Regions from separate parts of the Mesorhizobium sp. WSM4833 genome, predicted to be linked through region 2. Evidence: predicted binding sites of a transcription regulator. Region 2 holds the regulator's gene; each other region holds the start of a gene.

Region 1 (4,211 bases), on a different contig from region 2:
GCCGCCATGCCCGGCGTCTTCCGCCTGTCGATCGATCTCGCCGTCAAGGAGGCAGAGCGCGCGGCAAAACTCGGCATTCCCGCCCTCGCCACCTTCCCCAATGTGGACATCTCGCTGCGCGACCAGACCGGCTCGCACATCCTCGATCCCGACAATGTGATCAACCGCGCCACCCGTGCGATCAAGGATGCGGTACCGCAGATCGGCATCATCACCGACGCAGCGCTCGACCCATTCACCAGCCACGGCCATGACGGCATCCTGCGCGACGGCATCATCGTCAACGACGAGACAGTGGAACAGGTGACCGCCGCTGCAGTCATCCAGGCGGCCGCCGGCGCCGACATCATCGCACCGTCCGACATGATGGACGGCCGCATCGGCGCCATCCGCGACGCGCTCGATGCCAATGGTTTTCAGGACGTGGCGATCATGTCCTATGCGACCAAATTCGCCTCGGCCTTCTACGGACCCTATCGCGAGGCGGTGGGCACCGCCGGTCTGCTCAAGGGCGACAAGAAGACCTATTACATCGACCATGCCAATTCGGACGAGGCGGTGAGAGAGGCCGAACAGGACATCGCCGAGGGCGCCGACATGCTGATGGTCAAGCCCGGCCTGCCCTATCTCGACATCATCCGGCGGCTGAAGGACGAGTTCCAGATGCCGACCTTCGCCTACCAGGTGTCAGGCGAATATTCGATGATCAAGGCGGCAGGCGCCAATGGCTGGATCGACGGCGAGAAGGCAATGCTGGAATCGCTGCTCGCCTTCAAGCGCGCCGGCTGCGACGGCATCCTGACCTATTTCGCACCCGAAGTGGCGGAGATGCTGAAGGGGTAATTTCTCTTCGCGACGACGGCCGGTCGCGGCGAGCAATGTCGGCCAATCCGCTTCGACATCCATACCAATTTCCGGCTCTTGGCCGGGGAATCCATAGCGAGGGCCACTTGACCGTTGCGTGGGCTTCGTTTGAGCTTGAAAATACCGCTTGCAATTCACAATCGGTTTGTTACAAAAAACTGCTTGCAAAACACAATCGGTTATCGAGGAGGCTCGCATGTCCAAACTTCGCGTCAACGCTTTCACCCTATCGCTCGACGGCTATGGCGCCGGTCCCGATCAGGATCTGCAAAATCCGCTCGGCGTCGGTGGGGAATCCTTGCACAAGTGGTTTGTCGACACCCGCACCTTCCGCGAGATGGTGCTCGGACAAGACGGCGGCACCACCGACGTCAACGAGGCGTTCGCGGCGCGCAGCTTCGAAAATGTCGGCGCCTGGATCCTCGGCCGCAACATGTTCGGACCGATCCGCGGCGAATGGCCTGACGACAGCTGGAAAGGCTGGTGGGGCGACAACCCGCCCTATCATGTGCCGGTTTTCGTGCTGACCCATCACAAGCGGGAACCGATCACGATGGAGGGCGGCACCACTTTCCACTTCGTCGTCGACGGCATCCATTCAGCTCTTGAACAGGCAAAGGCTGCCGCTGGCGGCAAGGATGTGCGGGTCGGCGGCGGCGTCGCCACCATACGGCAATATCTGCAGGAAAAACTGATCGACGAGATGCATCTGGCGATCGCGCCGCTGCTGCTGGGCACGGGCGAGAACCTTTTTGCCGGCCTGGACATGCTCAAGCTCGGCTATGTCTGCAGCGAGCAGGTGGCGACCCCGCTCGCGACGCATGTGGTGATCAAGCGGGCGTAGGTGGAGAGCCAATCTCCCCCCGCGTGGGGGAGATCGCAGCTTCGTCTGCCTCAATACTTTTCCGGCACGTAGAGCTCGCGCGGCAGCACCTGGCGCTCGTATTCGGGGTTGAAGACGCGCTCCGGCAAAGTGATCTCCTCGTGCGGCACTTCCTCGTAAGGCAGCTGCTTGAGCAGATGGTCGATGCAGTTCAGCCGCGCGCGCTTCTTGTCGTTGCCCTCGACGATGAACCAGGGCGCTTCCGGGATGTTGGTGCGGGCGAAGGTCTCTTCCTTGGCCTTGGTGTACTGCTCCCAACGCACGCGCGACTGCAGGTCCATCGGCGACAGTTTCCACTGTTTCATCGGATCGTGGATGCGCATCAGGAAGCGCATCTGCTGTTCCTCGTCGGTGATCGAGAACCAGTATTTGACCACGGTGATGCCCGAGCGGACCAGCATGCGCTCGAATTCCGGCACGTCGTGGAAGAATTCTTCGACCTGATCGGGCTGGGCAAAGCCCATCACCCGCTCGACGCCCGAGCGGTTGTACCATGAGCGGTCGAACAGCACGATCTCGCCGCCGGCCGGCAGATGCGGGACATAGCGCTGGAAATACCATTGCGACTTTTCGCGCTCCGTCGGCGCCGGCAGTGCGACGACACGGCAGATGCGCGGGTTGAGGCGCTGGGTGATGCGTTTGATGACACCGCCCTTGCCGGCCGAATCGCGTCCCTCGAAGATTACCACCAGCTTCTTCTTGTGGTGGGCGACCCAGGACTGCAGCTTGATCAATTCGGACTGCAGGGTGATCAGGTCGCGAAAATACTGCATGCGATCGATCGAAGGCGGATGCGAGTTCTTGTAGATCTTGGCGATCTCCATCGACAGCGCCGGCTCCGACATTTCGAGCTCATAGTCTTCGTCAAGCGTGTCGGCGAGCTCGGCTTCAAGCCAATCCCTGGCCGGAGAATTCTGTTTTAGCTCGGTCATTATCGGCTGCTCCACTTGCAAGCTCTGTCGATCCACGTCCGGCGCCCCAAACTCCCGGCCTACAGCCCGGGAACGGCAACACCTGAGCCGACTTCCATATAGGCCTGCAATGACGGTTTTATTGCAGCGCGAGCATGGTTACCGCCGCCGTCGGTCCAGCCAGGCATGATCGATCCGCCGCGCTGGCATGGAGACACGTCACCCAAATTGTCCTACAAATAGCGGCCACTTTCGGGCGCCCCCCCAGCCTTTTTCCAACGTAATCGCGAGGACCGACATGGAATACCGCACCCTCGGCCGTTCCGGCCTGAAAGTTTCGACACTGACCATGGGGACCATGACGTTCGGCGGCGCCGGAGCTTTTTCGGCGGTCGGCAAGACCGATCTCGACGAAGCGCGCCGGATGATCGATCTCTGTATCGACGCCGGCATCAATGTCATCGACACCGCCAATGTCTATTCGAACGGCATTTCCGAAGAAATCATCGGCGAAGCGCTCGGCGGCAAGCGCAAGGGCGACGTGCTGATCGCCTCCAAGGCACGGATGCGGATCGGCAAAGGTCCAAACGACGAAGGCCTGTCGCGCCATCACCTGATCCGGGAATGCGAGAAGAGCCTGAAGCGGCTCAAGACCGACGTCATCGACATCTATTTCCTGCACGAATGGGATGGCGTGACGCCGCTGGAGGAAACCATCGGCGCGCTCGACACGCTGGTTGCCCAGGGCAAGATCCGCTATGTCGGCTGCTCCAACTATTCCGGCTGGCAGGTGATGAAGGCGCTCGGCATCAGCGACAGCCGTCATCAGCCGCGCTTCATCACGCAGCAGATCCACTACACGCTGGAAGCGCGCGAAGCGGAGTACGAACTGCTGCCGATTTCCGTCGACCAGGGGCTGGGCGTTCTGGTCTGGAGCCCGCTTGCCGGCGGATTGCTGTCCGGCAAATACCGCCGTGACAGCCCCACCGCCCGCCAACTCGCGGGCTGGTCGGAACCACCGATCCGCGACGAGGACCGGCTGTGGCGGATCGTCGATGTGCTTGTGGAGATCGGCGCGCAGCGCGGCGTGTCGGCAGCGCAGGTGGCGCTGGCCTGGCTGCTTGGCCGGCCGTCCATCAGTTCCCTGGTGATCGGCGGCAGGACGGAAACGCAGTTCCTGGACAACATCGCGGCGGCAAGCCTGGTGCTTTCCGACGAGGAGCGCGCGCGCCTCGACGCGGTCAGCCGGCCGCCCCTGCTCTATCCCTACTGGCACCAGCAGCTGACGGCAAAGGACCGCTTTGGTGCCGCCGATCTGGTGATTGACCGAAGCGGCATCTGATCGGCAAATCGATGGCGATAGGTATCGCCGCCGCAGTGATGGGCGTGGCCCCATCATTGCGGCGCGCATCTTGCAAGCCTGGCCATCATCGACGCACTATCGCTTCAGCTGTTGTGTTTGACGGCTAATGCTCCTAGGCAGGACCAGAGCCGCGAGGCAGTGAAAAAGGAGCCGATATGGCGCGACCACCAAACTACGATCAGGAACGCAA
Region 2 (4,211 bases):
GATCGGCACCGGAGCCCTTGATGAAGACGTAGTTGCCTTCCGGCTTGACCTTGAACACTTCGCGGGCCTGCATACGGCCGACTTCCTTGTTGTCGAAGGTGAGGTAGAAAACGTCCTTGTTCTCGATCAACCGGTCATAGCCGACGACCGGAATGCCTTCGTCCAGCGCCTTCTGCACGGCCGGGCCGATGGCCGAAGCATCCTGCGCCAGGATGATCAGGGAATTGGCGCCCTGCGAGATCAGGCTTTCGACGTCGGTAAGCTGCTTGCCGGGATTGGACTGCGCATCGGCGGAGATGTACTTGTCGCCGGCGGCCTCGATCGCCGTCTTCATGGCGGCCTCGTCGGTCTTCCAGCGTTCCTCCTGGAAGTTGGACCACGAAACGCCGACGACCTTGTCCTTCGCCTGCGCGACAGACGCGAGCGTCAGCGACATGGCGGCACCCGCCAGGATGGCGGCTGTGAATCTTTTCATATTATCCTCCCTGCGCCGCGTATGGCGCGACCAAACTGGCCCGAGGGCCGGCACAGAGGCCCTATTTTTTCGAGCCTCGAAAAAATACTGGGCCAACGCCCGAACGCTGTCAACATCGATTCTGATGGATTTTGATGTCGTCTCGAATTTTTTTCGGGCCTCGGAATAAATAAATGACACGGCGCGCGGCTTCTGCCAGTATTTGACCGCGTCACCGACAGCGTTCCAGGGCAGGAAGAACCGCGGCGACCGGGAGGATATGAAAGAGCATGTCGGTCGGAATCCGCCACGACGATTTGCGCCGCCGCAACCGCGCGATGGTGATCGCCGCGGTGCGCCGCGCCGGACAGCCGTCGCGCACCGAGATCGCCGCAACCACAAGCCTCAGCCATTCGACGATCTCGGCGATCTCATCCGACCTGATCGTCGAAGGCATCCTGACCGAAAGCAAGCCGAGCGAGGCCGGCTCGCTCAAACGCGGCCGTCCGCAGGTCGGCCTCAGCCTCAATCCGGAAGCGGCCGCGGTAATGACCGTGGTGCTGTCGCTGAACTTCCTCTCGGTCGCCGTCATCGACTATGCCGGCCAGGTAATATCCGAGGAACAGCGTCGGCTCGACACGCTGACGATGTCGCGCGACTCGCTGATCGGTGAGTGCACGGCAATCGTGCGGCGCCGCCTGGAAGATCCCGACCTGGACGTGCGCAGCATCGCTCGTATCGCGCTGGCCGTCCAGGGCATCACCGACACCCGTGCCCGCGCCATGCTGTGGTCGCCGATCACGCCGCACACCGACATCGCCTTCGCCGACATATTCGAAGAGGAGTTCGGCATCCCCGCCATTATGGAGAACGACTGCAACATGATGGCGGTGGCGCTGCGCTGGCGCGACCCCGATCGTTACCGCGACGATTTCATCGCCATCCTCCTGTCGCACGGCATCGGCATGGGGCTGGTGCTGAAGGGCGAATTGTTCACCGGCACCCATTCCTCGGGCGGCGAATTCGGCCACATGATCCATCGGCCGAACGGCGCGCTGTGTCGCTGCGGACGGCGCGGCTGCGTCGAAGCCTATGCCGGCAATTATGCCATCTGGCGCAACGCGCGGCAGATGGGCGAGGATGCAGAGCCCGTCGCCGATGTCAGCGACGCCGACATGCGCGCCCTGGCTGCCGCCGCCCGCGAAAGGGACGGGCCCGAACGGGAAGCCTATCGCAAGGCCGGCGAAGCGCTCGGCTACGGCCTCGGCAGCCTGTTTGCGCTGATCGATCCGGCGCCGGTCGCCATGGTCGGCGTCAGCGCCGCCGCCTTCGACCTGATCGAGCCGGCATTGCGGCAAGCGATTGCCCAGACCGCCGGCGGTCAGCATTCCAAGTCGATTTCCTTCGACACCGAGCCGAACGAACTGCCGCTGATCCGCGAAGGCTGCGCCATGCGGGCGCTGATCTTCGTCGATCAGGAGATTTTTGCGCCGGGCGTGCAGGCGAGATCCGGTCTCGGCGGCAAGAACGTGGCGTGAGTTCAAACGAGGGAGTTCAGTCCTCGCGAATGGCGTAACCCGCCCCACGGATGGTGCGAATGACATCGGGCATGCGGCCGTTGTTGACCGCCTTGCGCAGCCGGCCGACATGCACATCGACCGTGCGTTCGTCGATGTAGATCGTCTCGCCCCAGACATTGTCGAGCAGTTGGCTGCGCGAGAACACGCGGCCTGGATGGCGCATCATGAATTCAAGCAGGCGGAATTCCGTCGGCCCGAGCCGGATTTCGCTCTTCTTGCGATAGACGCGGTGCGACTCGCGATCGAGCACGATATCGCCGACCTTGAGCACGCTGGACAGCACTTCCGGCTTGGCCCGGCGCAGCAGCGCCTTGACCCTGGCCATGAACTCCGGCGTCGAGAAAGGCTTGACCAGATAGTCGTCGGCACCGGTCGAGAGGCCGCGCACGCGGTCGCTTTCCTCGCCTCGCGCGGTCAGCATGATGATCGGCAGCCGCTCGGTCTCGGGACGCATCCTTAGCCGGCGGCAGAGTTCGATACCGGAAACCGCAGGCACCATCCAGTCGAGCACCAGAAGGTCTGGAACGTTCTCCTGCAGCCGGATTTCGGCCTCGTCGCCGCGCGTCACCACCTCGACCTGGTAACCTTCGGATTCGAGATTGTAGCGGAGCAGCACGCCTAGCGGCTCCTCATCCTCCACCACCATGATGCGTGGCGCGATCATCGGCTGGTCACCCCTGTCATGCCGCTGGCGCGGACATTGCCGTCTCGTCCTGCTTCGGACGGTTGGCTGGCAACTGCGTGCCGGTCAAAACATAATAGGCATTTTCGGCGATGTTGGTCACGTGGTCGCCGATCCGCTCGAGGTTCTTGGCGCAAAACAACAGGTGCGTGCACGCCGTGATGTTGCGCGGATCTTCCATCATGTAGGTCAGAAGTTCGCGGAACACCGATGTGTATTTGACGTCGATGCGTTCATCATTGTTTCTGAGCGTGGCAAGCGCTGCCGCGTCAGCGGCGGCATACTCGTCGACGACCCCCTGCACCTGGATCAGCACCAGCTGCGCCATTGCGTCGATCGAATGCGAAAGGTCGTGCGGCGTGACGCTCAGCCCGACAGTGCCGACGCGCTTGGCGATGTTCTTGGCAAGGTCACCGATGCGCTCGAGGTCGCCGGCCATGCGGATCGAACCGACCACCGCACGCAGATCGTTGGCCATCGGCTGGCGCTTGGCGATCAGCGTGATGGCACGATCGTCCAGCTCGCGCTGGCGTGCATCCATGATGGCGTCGTCGGAAACCACCCGCTGCGCCAGCGCATTGTCCGAATTGAGCAAAGCCCTGGTCGAGCCACCGACCATCGAGCGGGCGAGATCGCCCATGTCGCGGATCAGCTGGCTGATCTGCTCCAGATCCTCATCGAAAGATGCGACGGTATGTTCACCCATGATCTTCGTCCCTCATATGCCAGAGATCAGCCGAACCGGCCGGTGATGTAGTCCTGGGTGCGTTTGTCGTCGGGGGTGGTGAACATCTTGTCGGTGGCGCCCTCCTCGACCAGATAGCCAAGATGGAACATCGCGGTGCGCTGCGACACGCGCGCTGCCTGCTGCATCGAATGGGTGACGATGACGATCGTATAGTTCTGACGCAGTTCGTCGATCAGTTCCTCGACGCGAGCGGTGGCGATCGGGTCGAGCGCCGAACACGGTTCGTCCATCAGGATCACCTCGGGCGACACGGCGATGGCGCGTGCAATGCACAGGCGCTGCTGCTGGCCACCGGAAAGACCCGTGCCAGGTTCCTGCAAACGGTCCTTGACCTCGTTCCAGATCGCCGCCTTCTTCAGGCTGGACTCGACGATCTGATCCATGTCGGCCTTGCGCTTGGCCAATCCGTGGATGCGCGGCCCATAGGCGACGTTCTCGTAGATCGACTTTGGGAACGGATTGGGTTTCTGGAACACCATGCCGACGCGCGCCCTGAGTTCGACGACATCGATGTTCTTGTCGTAGATGTCCTCTTCGTCGAGCGTGATCTTGCCGGTTACCCGTGCTGAATCGATGGTGTCGTTCATGCGATTGAGGCAGCGCAGGAAGGTGGACTTGCCGCAGCCGGAGGGGCCGATCAGCGCCGTCACCTGGTTCAGGCGGACGTCGAGATCGACGTCGAACAGCGCCTGCTTCTCGCCGTAGAACACGCCGACCTTGTCGCCGCGCATTTTGATCACTTCGTTC
Region 3 (4,211 bases), on a different contig from region 2:
TGACCATCTCGGCGACGTCGTCCCATGTCATCGACGGATCGAGCATCTCGGTGAAGTAACGGCTGATCGACATCGTGCCGCCGCCCATGTCGACATGCTCGTCGAGCTGCGGCAGCTTGAAGCCCTCATGGGTGAAATAGTTGATCGCCCAGGCCGGCTTGAGCGCGAACTGCGCCATTCCGGTAAGGTTGAGCTTGAAGGGAATGGCAAAGCCGGTTCGTTTGTCGCGCTCGCGGTTTCCCCCGGTGATGCTGTCGACGGTCAGCATCATCACCTCGACGCCGACCGCCTTTGCGCGCTGCATCATCGCCCGGTTAAGACCGCGATCCCGGTGGAAATAGAACTGGTAGACTTGCGGGCCGCTGCTGATGCTGCGCGCCTCCTCGAGGCTGACAGTGCCCAGCGACGACACGCCGAACATCGTGCCGTATTTGGCGGCGGCCTTGGCGACCGCGCGCTCGCCCTGGTGATAGAACAGGCGCTGCAAGGCGGTCGGCGAGCAATAGAACGGCATCGCCAGCTTCTGGCCCATGACCGTCACCGACATGTCGACCTCGCTCACCCCGCGCAGCACGTTGGGAACCAGATCGCAGGTCTCGAAGCTTTCGGTGTTGCGGCGATAGGTGACCTCGTCGTCCGCCGCGCCGTCGATGTAGTTGAAGATCGGCCCCGGCAGCCGCTGCTGCGCCATGCGGCGGTAATCGGAAAAGTTGTGACAGTCGCTGAGCCGCATCATCGAATTCCAAAGGCCATGGCGGGACAAGTTTCTCGCCACCGTTCGATGCATCGAATATCAACCTGTTGTCGGCGTGCCAACGGACTATTTTTCGAGCTGCCCTCCGGACATGGCCATGAGCAAAAAAAGGGACGCCGAAGCGCCCCTTTCTGGTCTGATCCGACTGACGAAGATTACATGCCGAGATCCGAACGAAGCTCGGCCCTGGCCACTTCATATTCGGCCTTGAAGTCGTCCCGGTTGAGCAGGACCGCGGCGATGACGCTGCCGGAAATCCTGCCCATCTCGACGTCGGACGCATAGTGGATGCCGCCGACCTCGCGGTTGTGGGCGTATTCGGCCGCACGCGCCATGATCTCTGCGCGCTTTTCAGGAACCATATCGGACAGGATAATGCCCATCATGGTGCCGACGGTGGCGTGGCCGGACGGCCAGGAACCGGAGCTCGACAACTTGACCGCCGGCTTGACGAGGTCGCTGAGCTGGTGCGGACGCGGGCGCTTCCAGAAATCCTTGGCCGGATCGACGACGGCGCCTTCGGTGGCCACGACGCGGTCGAAGAAGGCGCTGAATTTGGGCAGCGTTTCCTTGTTGAATTTCGGCCCCATGACGTTGGCGAAGCGCCAGACATTCTCGTCGGCATCGGCGACGGCGCTGGCTACCATCTCGGGCGTGCGTGTCACCTGCAGCATCAGCACCTCGCCGAGTTCGGCCTTGGTCTGCGCCGAATCGTTTGCCGGCGGCGGCGGCAGGATCATCGTCAGGTCGACATCCTTGTTGGTGACGAAAGGCTGGGCGTCCTCCGCTTGCGCGGCCGAGCCGACGATGAGCAGCAACAGGCCTGCCGCGAGCGATGCGTATCTTTTCATGGGTGCGATCCTTTGATGAGAGCAGCACAGGATCGCCGGATGCGGTGACGGCCATGTGACACGACCAGCATCCGGAAATGCAAAGGGCGCCTCTCGGCGCCCTTTGCGATCACTTGATCGTGTGGCTTAATGCGCCACGCCTTCCCACACCTTGCGCTTGGTGAGATAGACCAGCGCGCCGAACAAAAGCAGGAACACCAGAACGCGAAAACCGGTCTTCTTGCGGTCTTCCATATGCGGCTCGGCCGCCCATGCCAGGAAGGCGGAGACGTCGCGGGAATACTGGTCGATGGTCTGCGGCGCACCGTCATCATAGGTCACCTGGCCGTCGGAGAGCGGCTTGGGCATCTTCAGCGACACGCCGGACATGAAGTACGGATTGTAGTGGGTGCCTTCCGGGATCACCATGCCGGCAGGCGGCGTCTGGTCGTAGCCGGTCAGCAGCGAGTGGATATAGTCGGGGCCGCCCGCGTCGTACTGGGTGAAGATATCGAAGACGAACTGCGGAAAACCGCGTTCGACACCGCGAGCCTTGGCCAGCAGGGACATGTCTGGCGGAGCAGCACCGCCATTGGAGGCAGCGGCGGCTTCCTCATTGGCGAAGGGCGGCGGGAAGTGGTCGGACGGCTTGCCGGGACGGTCGAACATGTCGCCGGCATCGTTGGGACCGTCGTGGATGGTGTACTCGGCCGACAGCGTCTTGATCTGCGCATCGGAATAGCCGAGGTCCGACAGCGTGCGGAACGCCACCAGGTTCATCGAATGGCAGGCCGAGCAGACTTCCTTGTAGACCTTGAGGCCGCGCTGCAGCTGCGCCTTGTCATAGGTGCCGAATGGGCCAGTGAAACTCCAGTCCATTTCCTTCGGCTCGTCGATCGGGAAATGCGTCGGATTGGCCACATTGTGTGCCTCTTCGGCGGCGATCGCCCGAGTGCCCGCGGCCCCAGCGGCGACGGCCACAAGGCCGATCAGCGCCAGCGAGGTGAGAATCTTTTTCATGCCAAATCCCCTTAGATTCTCTACCCGCTCAGCCTTTGGTTTCCGGAGCCGCCGTAGCGCCCGCCGGATGTCCGCTGCCGCCCTTGTTCTTCTCGAGCACCGCCTCGGTGATCGAGTTCGGCAACCGTCGCGGCGTCTCAATCAGGCCGAGCACCGGCAGCGCGATCAGGAAGAAGGCGAAGTAGAACAATGTCGCCATCTGCGCCATGAACACATAGCTGCCTTCCGCCGGCTGCGAGCCCAGCCAGCCAAGCAGGATGGCATCGGCCACGAACAGCCAGAAGAACAGCTTGTACCAGGGCCGGTAAACCGCCGAGCGCACCTTCGAAGTGTCGAGCCACGGCACCAGGAACAACATGACGATGGCGCCGAACATGCATAGCACGCCGCCGAGCTTGGAGTTGATCGGCCCGACATTGAAGGTGATGGCGCGCAGGATCGCGTAGAACGGCAGGAAGTACCATTCGGGCACGATGTGGGCCGGCGTCTTCAGCGGGTTGGCGACGATGTAGTTGTCGGGATGACCGAGATAGTTCGGCAGGTAGAAGACGAAATAGGCGAAGAAGAACAGGAACACGATCATGCCGAACGCGTCCTTGATGGTCGCGTAGGGGGTGAAGGCCACGGTGTCGGTCTTCGACTTGACCTCGATGCCCGTCGGGTTCGACTGGCCGACGACATGCAGCGCCCAGATGTGCAGCACGACAACGCCGGCGATCATGAACGGCAACAGATAGTGCAGCGCAAAGAAACGGTTCAGCGTCGGGTTGTCGACGGCAAAGCCGCCGAGCAGCAGCTGCTGGATCCAGTCGCCGACCAGCGGAATGGCGCTGAAGAAGCCGGTGATGACGGTGGCGCCCCAGAAGCTCATCTGGCCCCATGGCAGCACGTAGCCCATGAAGCCGGTCGCCATCATCAGGAGATAGATGATGCAGCCGAGGATCCACAGCAGCTCGCGCGGCGCCTTGTAGGAGCCGTAATAGAGGCCACGGAAGATGTGGATGTAGACGGCGACGAAGAAGAAAGAGGCGCCGTTCGAATGCATGTAGCGCAGCAGCCAGCCCGAATTCACGTCGCGCATGATCTTCTCGACCGAGCCGAAGGCCAGATTGGTGTCGGCCGTATAGTGCATGGCCAGCACGATGCCGGTCAGGATCTGCGCCACCAGCATGATCGACAGGATGCCGCCAAAGGTCCACGCATAGTTGAGGTTACGCGGCACCGGATAGGCAACGAAGCTGTCATAGACCAGCCGCGGCAGCGGCATGCGGGCGTCGAACCAGCGTCCGAGACCGGTTTTGGGCGTATAGGTCGAGTGTCCCTCGCTCATCGAAATATCCCCCTGCCTCAACCGATAAGGATCTTGGTATCGGAAATGAACTTGAATACCGGAACCGGCATGTTCTCCGGCGCCGGGCCTTTGCGGATGCGGCCGGCGGTGTCGTATTGCGAACCGTGGCACGGGCAGAACCAGCCGCCGAAATCGCCTTCCTGGCCAAGCGGAATGCAGCCGAGATGCGTGCAGACCTGAACCATCACCATCCAGGCTTCCTTGCCGGGCGTGGTGCGATTGGCGTCGGTCGCCGGTGCGTCGGCCGGGAGATTGG
Region 4 (4,211 bases), on a different contig from region 2:
CGGGCCGCGCCTGGTGTTCATGGATGAGCCAACAGGCGGCCTCGATGTCTCGGTGCAAGCCCGCCTGCTCGACCTGCTGCGTGGTCTGGTCACCGATCTCGGTCTGGCGGCCATCGTCGTCACCCACGACCTTGCCGTGGCGCGGCTCTTGTCGCAGCGCATGATGGTGATGAAGGACGGCCGCGTCGTCGAAAGCGGCCTCACCGACCGCGTGCTCGACGACCCGCGCGCGCCTTACACGCAATTGCTTGTTTCCTCGATTTTGCAGGTTTGACGATGGCGCCAAAGCACCCCCCTCTGGCCTGCCGGCCATCTCCCCCTCAAGGGGGGAGATTGGCTATCGTCCTCGGTTTCGCCACTCTCCAACGTCGCAGAACAAGCGCAACGAGAAAGCTGCCGATCTCCCCCCTTGAGGGGGAGATGCCTGGCAAGGCAGAGGCGGGCGTTGGCCCGCAAACGAACGACAATTGGAGGCCCTTCTGATGGCAACCCCCCTCGTTGTCTCCGACGTCGCCAAGAGTTTCACCATGCACCTGCGCGACGGCATCAAACTGCCTGTTGTCGCCGGTGTCTCGTTCTCGATCAGGGCTGGCGAATGCACCGTGCTCGGCGGTCCTTCCGGTGCCGGCAAGAGCTCGATCCTGAAGATGCTCTACGGCAACTACGCCGTCGACGAAGGCCAGATCATCGTCACGCATGATGATGGGCTGATCGACCTCGCCACCGCCAGCCCGCGCACCGTGCTGGCCATACGCCGGCAAACGATCGGCTATGTCAGCCAGTTCCTGCGCACCGTGCCGCGCGTCTCGGCGCTCGACGTCGTCGCCGAACCGCTGGTCGAGCGCGGCGAGGATCGCGAAGCCGCAAGGGACAAGGCCCGCGCCTTGCTGGCGCAGCTCAACCTGCCGGAGAAACTCTGGGCCTTGCCGCCTGCGACCTTCTCCGGCGGCGAGCAGCAGCGCGTCAACATCGCGCGCGGCTTCATCACCGAGCATCCGATCCTGTTGCTCGACGAGCCGACAGCCTCGCTCGATGCCAGGAACCGCGATGTCGTGATCGAACTCATCGCCGCCAAGAAGGCTGCAGGTGTCGCCCTGCTCGGCATCTTCCATGACCACGATGTGCGCGAGGCGGTTGCCGACCGCATCATCGACGTCACCGCTTTCGCGCCCGGAAAAATCGCCGCATGACCAGGAAATTATCCGAGACGCCGTTGATCCATCCGACGGCGGAGGTGCAGAACTCGACGCTCGGCCGTTGGACCGAGATCGCCGACCGCAGCCGGGTCTCGGAAAGCGAACTCGGCGACTATTCCTACATGATGCAGGACTGCGCCGTCTGGTGCGCGACGATCGGCAAGTTCGCCAACATCGCGGCCAGCGTGCGCATCAACGCCACCAACCACCCGACCTGGCGGCCGACGCTGCACCATTTCACCTATCGCGCCTCCGACTACTGGGACGATGCCGAGCACGAAAGCGAATTCTTCGCCCAGCGCCGCGCCAAGCGGGTCACCATCGGCCACGACACCTGGCTCGGTCACGGCTCGACCATCCTGCCCGGCGTCACCATCGGCGATGGCGCCGCGGTCGGCGCCGGCGCTGTCGTCTCGAAAGATGTCGCGCCCTATACGATCGTCGCCGGCGTGCCGGCAAAGCCGATCCGCGAGCGCTTCGATCGCCGCACGGCCGAACGCTACCAGGCGCTGGCCTGGTGGGACTGGGACCATGCAAGGCTGCGGGCCGCGTTGGATGACTTCCGGGAGCTCGAGGCCGAGGCGTTCTTGGAGAAATATGGCGGATAGCGACGCCAGGAACGGGCTGTCACTGACGCTGGGCAGCGGGGGCAAACCGCCCCCGCCCCTGCTATCCGCATGACGTGCCTCTCGACACCGGCATCGACGCCATGACGGCCCTTGTCTGGAACGCCTGAAGGACGGCCTCGCCATCGCCGGCGCGCGACGGGCGAGTATATGCGCATCAAGTGGTGCCGTCTGGCCACCGGCGCCAGCTCGCCAGGCCTGCATTCCACATCACCTTCGACTGCTGATCCTGGGCCGGCCGCAGACTCCGGCCTGTGGAGCGTAACAAAACTGACATCAACGCGACACGGCAGGTTCATGTGGCTGCGCTAGGCGAATGCCTAACGATCAATGGTCCCGGACTGGAACCTGCCCCCATGCCAGCAAATTCCGCCACGCTCGAAATCCGCGGTGTCACCCGACGATTTGGCAAGAACACTGCCGTCAGCGACATCAACATCGCGATCCCGCAGGGTCAGATGGTTGGCATTATCGGCCGTTCGGGCGCCGGCAAATCAACCCTCCTTCGCATGATCAACCGTCTCATCGATCCCAGCCAGGGGTCGATTTTTTTTGACGGCGCCGAGGTCTCGAAGCTGAGCGGCTCGCCGCTGCGGCGCTGGCAGCGCGACTGCGCCATGATCTTCCAGCAGTTCAACCTGGTGCCGCGCCTCGACGTGCTGACCAATGTGCTGCTCGGCAAGCTGAACCACCGCTCGACCATCACCAACCTGTTCGGCATGTTCTCGCGCGCCGAATGCGCCGAGGCGATCGCGGCACTCGAGCGGCTCGACATCGCCCGCACCGCGCTGCAGCCCGCCGGCACCTTGTCGGGCGGCCAGCAGCAGCGCGTCGCCATCGCTCGCGCCATGATGCAGCAGCCCCGGGTGATCCTCGCCGACGAGCCGATCGCCTCGCTCGACCCGCTCAACGCCAAGGTGGTGATGGATTCGCTGCAGGACATCAATCTGCGCGAAGGCATCACCGTCGTCACCAATCTGCACACGCTGGACACCGCCCGCACCTACTGCAACCGCATCATCGGCATGGCTGCCGGCAAGGTCGTCTTCGACGGCCCGCCGGAAGAGCTCAACCGCGAGGCGGTGCGCCTCGTCTACGGCGCCGACAGCAATGGCCAGGGAATCTCCGAGGCCATCACCTCGACCAGCGTTGCCTTCAGCCGAAAGATCGCCGCATCCGCCGGACCGCTCGAGCCCGCATTCCCGGGATATTGAGAGCGGTTGGGATCGCCAGCCCACGTCAAGGGCACCTGTCAAAATCGATAACGCTGCCGGCGCGGGGCCGGAACCTACAGGAGAAATATCCAATGTTCAGGAAGATGGTCTTTGGCGCCGTTTCGGTGCTCGCCATGGCGACCAGCATGGCCCATGCCGCCGACATGAAGGAATTTCGCGTCGGCATTCTCGGCGGCGAAAACGAAACCGACCGGCTGCGCAACTACCAGTGCCTCGCCGACCATTTGAAGACCGAATTCGGCTTCGAAAAGGTCTCGCTGTTCCCCGCCGCCGACTATGACGGCGTCATCCAGGGCCTGCTCGGCGGCACGCTCGACTTCGCCGAACTCGGCGCTTCCGGCTACGCCAGCGTCGCTCTCAAGGACCCGAAGGCGGTCACCCCGATCCTCACCACCCAGCAGACCGACGGCGCCACAGGCTATTATTCGATCGGCCTGGCGCTGAAATCCTCCGGCATCACCGACATCAAGTCGGCCAAGGGCAAGAAGCTCGGCTACGCCGATCCGGATTCGACCTCCGGCTACCTGATCCCGCTGACCCAGATCCCGAAGGATACCGGCGCTTCGAACGAAACCTTCTTCGCATCGACCCAGTTCAACGGCGGTCACGAGAACAACGTCCTGGCCGTGCGTGACGGCAAGGTCGACGTGGCGGTGGACGATTCTTCCGGCATCGGCGACTTCAAGGACGGCTACACCTCGGGCACCTTTCACAAGGAAGTCGCCAAGGGCGCCGTCGACCCCAACGACTTCGTCGAGGTCTGGCGCTCGGGCCTAATCCCGAACGGCCCGCTGGTCGTGCGCACCGCGCTCGGCAGTGAAATGACGGCCAAGCTCGCCGACTTCTTCACGCAGTTGCCGAAGAAGGACAAGGCTTGCTTCGAAGGCGTCGAGGGCGGCGACTTTACCGGCTACGTCCCGGTTAAGGCGGACTTCTACAACGTCATCGTCGAAGCCCGTAAGGCAGCCATCGGCGGCTAACGGCGAAATCAGGAAGGGCGGCGTCGAGAAAACGCCGCCCTTCTTGCATGTCCGATCATGACCCTTTCCGTGACAGCCCCTTCCGGCGCCACTCATCAGATGGCCGACGCCTGGCGTCGCCAGACGTCGCTGCGCCGGCTCTACACCGCCATTGGCGTCGGCCTGCTCATTGTC

The links. The regulator PhoB, encoded in region 2, activates phosphate uptake and scavenging genes when phosphate is short. The targets are predictions, from matches to a motif close to TGTCATNNANCTGTCAT.
Region 1: ppk2 (polyphosphate kinase 2) is a predicted target of PhoB. The motif match lies at 2,789-2,805, and genes of this name have one in related genera.
Region 3: AC0L2D_RS22500 (acid phosphatase) is a predicted target of PhoB. The motif match lies at 1,650-1,666, and genes of this name have one in related genera.
Region 4: phnC (phosphonate ABC transporter ATP-binding protein) is a predicted target of PhoB. The motif match lies at 2,083-2,099, and genes of this name have one in related genera.

The regions. Positions count from the first base shown of each region.
Region 1 covers NZ_JBVVQG010000006.1:141,917-146,127, reverse strand. The annotation lists gene hemB (porphobilinogen synthase) at 1-843, shown strand, start outside; gene AC0L2D_RS13705 (dihydrofolate reductase family protein) at 1,061-1,708, shown strand; gene ppk2 (polyphosphate kinase 2) at 1,759-2,679, opposite strand; gene AC0L2D_RS13695 (aldo/keto reductase) at 2,957-4,000, shown strand; gene AC0L2D_RS13690 (hypothetical protein) at 4,177-4,211, shown strand, end outside.
Region 2 covers NZ_JBVVQG010000019.1:62,802-67,012, reverse strand. The annotation lists gene xylF (D-xylose ABC transporter substrate-binding protein) at 1-475, opposite strand, end outside; gene AC0L2D_RS28075 (ROK family protein) at 745-1,992, shown strand; gene phoB (phosphate regulon transcriptional regulator PhoB) at 2,009-2,698, opposite strand; gene phoU (phosphate signaling complex protein PhoU) at 2,715-3,422, opposite strand; gene pstB (phosphate ABC transporter ATP-binding protein PstB) at 3,449-4,211, opposite strand, start outside.
Region 3 covers NZ_JBVVQG010000011.1:125,005-129,215, forward strand. The annotation lists gene AC0L2D_RS22495 (alpha-hydroxy acid oxidase) at 1-733, opposite strand, end outside; gene AC0L2D_RS22500 (acid phosphatase) at 910-1,605, opposite strand; gene AC0L2D_RS22505 (cytochrome c1) at 1,732-2,604, opposite strand; gene AC0L2D_RS22510 (cytochrome b) at 2,633-3,934, opposite strand; gene petA (ubiquinol-cytochrome c reductase iron-sulfur subunit) at 3,952-4,211, opposite strand, start outside.
Region 4 covers NZ_JBVVQG010000004.1:221,656-225,866, reverse strand. The annotation lists gene phnK (phosphonate C-P lyase system protein PhnK) at 1-274, shown strand, start outside; gene phnL (phosphonate C-P lyase system protein PhnL) at 483-1,190, shown strand; gene AC0L2D_RS09455 (DapH/DapD/GlmU-related protein) at 1,187-1,804, shown strand; gene phnC (phosphonate ABC transporter ATP-binding protein) at 2,179-3,036, shown strand; gene phnD (phosphonate ABC transporter substrate-binding protein) at 3,129-4,037, shown strand; gene phnE (phosphonate ABC transporter, permease protein PhnE) at 4,095-4,211, shown strand, end outside.